DNA from 2 places in the Paenibacillus sp. FSL R5-0766 genome. Region 1 is predicted to be linked to the other one. Evidence: riboswitches for the same ligand, from Rfam matches in the RefSeq annotation. Region 1 holds a riboswitch; the other holds the start of a gene.
What was found. A riboswitch is a leader RNA that binds a small molecule or an ion and turns the genes downstream of it on or off. The one in region 1 is predicted to bind glycine.
Positions count from the first base shown of each region.

Region 2: it holds a riboswitch for glycine, as region 1 does, so the genes downstream of both, sdaAB (L-serine ammonia-lyase, iron-sulfur-dependent subunit beta) here and gcvT (glycine cleavage system aminomethyltransferase GcvT) in region 1, are expected to answer to the same signal.

Region 1 is NZ_CP150227.1:5,319,158-5,321,362, reverse strand. It holds gene gcvT (glycine cleavage system aminomethyltransferase GcvT) at 1-937, opposite strand, end outside; glycine riboswitch at 1,257-1,379, opposite strand; gene gcvH (glycine cleavage system protein GcvH) at 1,723-2,115, shown strand.
Region 2 is NZ_CP150227.1:529,293-531,497, forward strand. It holds gene MKY66_RS02480 (hypothetical protein) at 112-456, shown strand; glycine riboswitch at 591-715, shown strand; gene sdaAB (L-serine ammonia-lyase, iron-sulfur-dependent subunit beta) at 994-1,683, shown strand; gene sdaAA (L-serine ammonia-lyase, iron-sulfur-dependent, subunit alpha) at 1,673-2,205, shown strand, end outside.

The sequences.
Region 1 (2,205 bases):
CACCAATCTGTACGCCTTTAGCGTAAATCGGATAGTGGGGGCGGGGAATACCGCGCTCCAACACTTCGATGCCGACCAGTTTGCGGGCGGGCCCGTCAGTTTTTTGCTGTAACAAGGCTTCGTGTCCGATAAAAGGTCCGGCGTGCAGCTTCACAAACATGCCAACGCCAGCTTCGAGTGGAGAGATAGTTGCCGACAATTCCTGTCCATACAGAGGGAGCTTTGCTTCAAAGCGCAGTGTATCCCGAGCACCGAGGCCTGTGGGTACAAGTCCGTGACCTTCACCGGCTTGCATTAACCCATTCCAGACCACAGCGGCCTGATCTGCAGGAACATATAGCTCAAAGCCATCTTCACCGGTATAACCGGTACGGGACAACAGTAATTTTACTCCACATACTTCAGCATCCTGCACAAAACGAAACGGTTCAATCGAGCTTACATCCGCATCTGTAACTTTCCCGATAATGTCTACAGCCAGTGGACCTTGCAAGGCGAGCAGCGCTGTCTGCTCCGAATCATTGGTCATGCTCACGCCGGGGATCAAGTGCTCTTGCAGCCACGCCCAATCCTTGTCGATGTTGGAGGCGTTAACCACGAGCATATAATGCTGATCTTCCAGCTTATACACGAGCAGATCATCCACCACACCGCCATCTGGATAACACATCAGGGTGTATTGGGCTTGACCGGGAACCAGCGTGGTCACATCATTGGTCGTCATTTGTTGCAAAAAAACTTCGGCCTGCTCACCCTGTACTGTGAATTCGCCCATATGGGATACATCAAACAGTCCAGCACGCTCGCGTACCGCTTCATGTTCTTTCTGGATTCCGCTAAATTGTACCGGAAGCTCCCAGCCTCCAAAATCAATGCACCGTACGCCTTCGTATTGCTGATACAGTGGGAAGAGTGGTGTTCTAAGCAAATCGGACATCAAATCACCTCGTCATAGGCCGTCAGCCGGCCGGATATACAATCGTGGATCAATGAACCAGAGTATTTTTAAATTTTCAGCTAGATATTTTCATCACATAAGTATGGTAAGCAGCTATGGCAGCACCGTTCTACATCCTGTTTTTCGTTTTTTGGGAAAAAGGAAAAGGACAGGCCAAAGAATCGGCATGCCAAGTAGCACGCTGTATTCTAAGGCTCTGTCCCTTGTACCTGAGAGTTACCCCGCTGCGTTATGCAGCAGGTTTCCCCTTGGGTGATCATAACGCCCGCATCGGGCGAATAGATGCTCTCCAGAGTTGCGTCCCGTAAAAGTCCTTTTGCCTGAGAGATTCACCTCCGCTTATCGGTGGTTTACTCCTTCGGCGTTACCTCATGTACATCCCGAATCGGGTGTCACGGGTAATCTCTCCCTTTACATTCATCCGCGGGTATAACATAGTCCAATAAACACATTTACTCCTCTCATTAAAACGTGAATCCACTACTGATGTCAAGAACGATATCATAGATAATGATTTAAAACCGAATGTTTATTTCTGTTTTGATATTATTGTTCGTATATTTATAAAGACTGCGCTTACTATTCTAATATTCACCAGTATATGAAGAAAGAGTGTAATCCGGTTACAGGATTTAGAGGTGTTCAGCAAATAAATTGTGAGGTATCTTGACATTTGATTCAAAAATATCATACGCTATGTTCTGGGAAAAAGGTTAAGGTCAAAGAACGCATGTACTCATTAATGAAAAGCGAGGCGGATATCGATGAGCGAATTGAAAAGTGATTTCCTGTACAGTGAAGAGCACGAATGGGTGCAAACCGTAGGGGAGGATACTGTACGTATTGGCATTACCGAGTTCGCGCAGCATCAGCTGGGTGACATTGTGTTTGTGGAATTGCCTGACCTTGAAACCAATGTAAAAGCAGAGGACAGCATTGGAACGATCGAATCGGTCAAAACGGTGTCGGACTTGTTTTCTCCAGTCACTGGTTCAATCATTGCGGTGAATGATTCGTTGCAGGACTCTCCTGAACTTGTGAACAGCTCTCCTTACGAGGAAGGCTGGATGATTGAGATCCGTGTTGAGGGAGATCTGACAGCAGCATTGTCTACATTGATGAATGCAGACGCGTATCGGAAACATACGGAAGAATAGTTTTAACAAACTTGTACTTATTAACATATATTTTATAACCAAATGAAATGAGCTTCATATTTTTTCGACCTGTGTGAGCCTGATAGCTTG
Region 2 (2,205 bases), 2.2 Mb from region 1:
GGAACGACTGGAATCACTGGTGCAACAGGAGCGACCGGATCGACAGCAGCTTCTGCTCCTGCGGATTCTAGCCTGTTTGCTGACAGTCAGACAACGGCATTGCCTCTTCCATTGACCGGTGAAACGACCATTCAGACACTTAATGTACCTGTAGTAGCAGGCCAGCGGGTGAAAATAGACAATATTACGCAAGTGGCTGTAGTTGTAACAGCAAATTGGAGTGTTGTGTATAATATTAACCTGAGGCGAAACGGAGTGTTGATTAACCAGCTAACGCTTGCCAGATCAGCGAGCCCTGCGGGTACAGTCAGATTTCTTTCCTCCAACACTTATGTGGATACTGCCCCTGTTACAACGACTAACGCATATACGGTAAGTGTCCAATTTACGACATCTAGCAACGTCACGAGTGCCTCAGCAGAAGTGAGAAATATTAATGCTATTCGCTTCAGCTAGAATAGACATCGAACTTATGATAATTACACGTTACTTTTGTTGACATAAATGATATTGTACATTACTCTATGGGTATACTTGATCAAAAATTTAGAAATATACCAATTCGAATCAAATTAAGATAATACAGCGGATGATAACGAGCGGGAGAGACCTGGATTAGCCGAGCACAATGGCTAGTGCTCAGGCACCGAAGGAGCAAGCTGCTGCGCACCCGATGCAGTCGTTAATCTCTCAGGTAAATGTACCATCGTTGGACGCAACTCTGGAGAGTGCGCGAACTGCGCCACCCAAGGGGTATATGATCAGTCAGTCCGGTGACCTTGTCTGTAATTGCAGACAATGCACCTTGTCGTGAGACACTGCTGATCGTGAAACTCTCAGGTATCGAGGACAGAGAGAGGGCCTAAGGCCTTCTTCTGTCCTTTTTTGATGTCATCATATCCTAAAAAAGCAACATTGTGGATGAAACTCTTGGATCAAAATGACGAATACATTTTACAAATATGAATCATGATTAATAATGGAGGGTTACAAGTGCGATTTAAAGATGTTTTCTCAATTATTGGTCCATCGATGACGGGGCCTTCAAGTTCACATACAGCTGGTGCGGCAAGGTTAGGGAGAATTGCTCGTCAGTGGCTGGGTTGTACCCCGGATCGTGCACGGCTGACGTTATACGGTTCATTCGCTGATACGTATCAGGGGCACGGAACAGATCTGGCACTGATCGGCGGTCTGCTGGATTATGTCACAGACGATCCGCGTATCCCGGATGCAGAGCAATACGCAGAGGAAGCGGGTATGGAGGTTGAGTTTTATACAAGCGGTCTGCCTGCTCCTCATCCTAATACGGTCAAAATTGAGTTGTGGCATGGAGAACGTACCTGCTCCTTAATCGGTGCATCCATTGGTGGTGGCAGTGTATCGGTTCATTTGATGAATGATTTTCGTGTTCAGATTAGTGGTGAGTTCCCAACACTCGTTCTGCGGCATGCGGATAAAGCGGGCGTACTCGCGTCAGTGACGTCCACGATCAGTTCATCCGGGGTTAACATCGGGTATATGCAGGTGGACCGGAAAGCCCGTGATGGCGAAGCGCTTACCGCAATGGAAATGGATGGTGTGCCTAATCCTGATATGCTCAAGCGTCTAAAGGAGCTCGACCATGTGCTGGACATTCGTGTTATCGATTTGAAGAGAGGAGTTGATTCGGATGCGATTTAAACATTTACACGAACTGAATACGATCTGTACAGCGGAATCCAAAACCATTGCTCAGCTGATGATCGAGGAGCAGGTTCAGGAGACCAATACACCGGAAGCGGATGTTGTGAAGCAGATGTCTGAATATTATCAGGTGATGAAGGAAGCGGTACGCAAAGGGTTAACGGAAGATACAACATCACGCAGTGGGTTAACAGGTGGAGACGGTAAAAAAATGGCCGAGTACATTCGCAAGGGTGAGACTTGCTCAGGAGATGCTTCCGCACTTGCCATGGCGTATGCCCTGTGTGTATCTGAAGTGAATGCCTCCATGGGCCGGATTGTGGCAACACCAACAGCCGGTTCCTGCGGCATCATCCCGGGTGTGTTTATCAGCTCACAGGAGCGATTTGGCTGGACGGACGAACATTTGGTGAACGGGTTGTTCTGTGCGGGAGCGATTGGTTATGTTATTGCCAACAATTCATTTATCTCCGGTGCCGAAGGTGGCTGTCAGGCGGAAGTGGGTTCCGCTATTGGCAT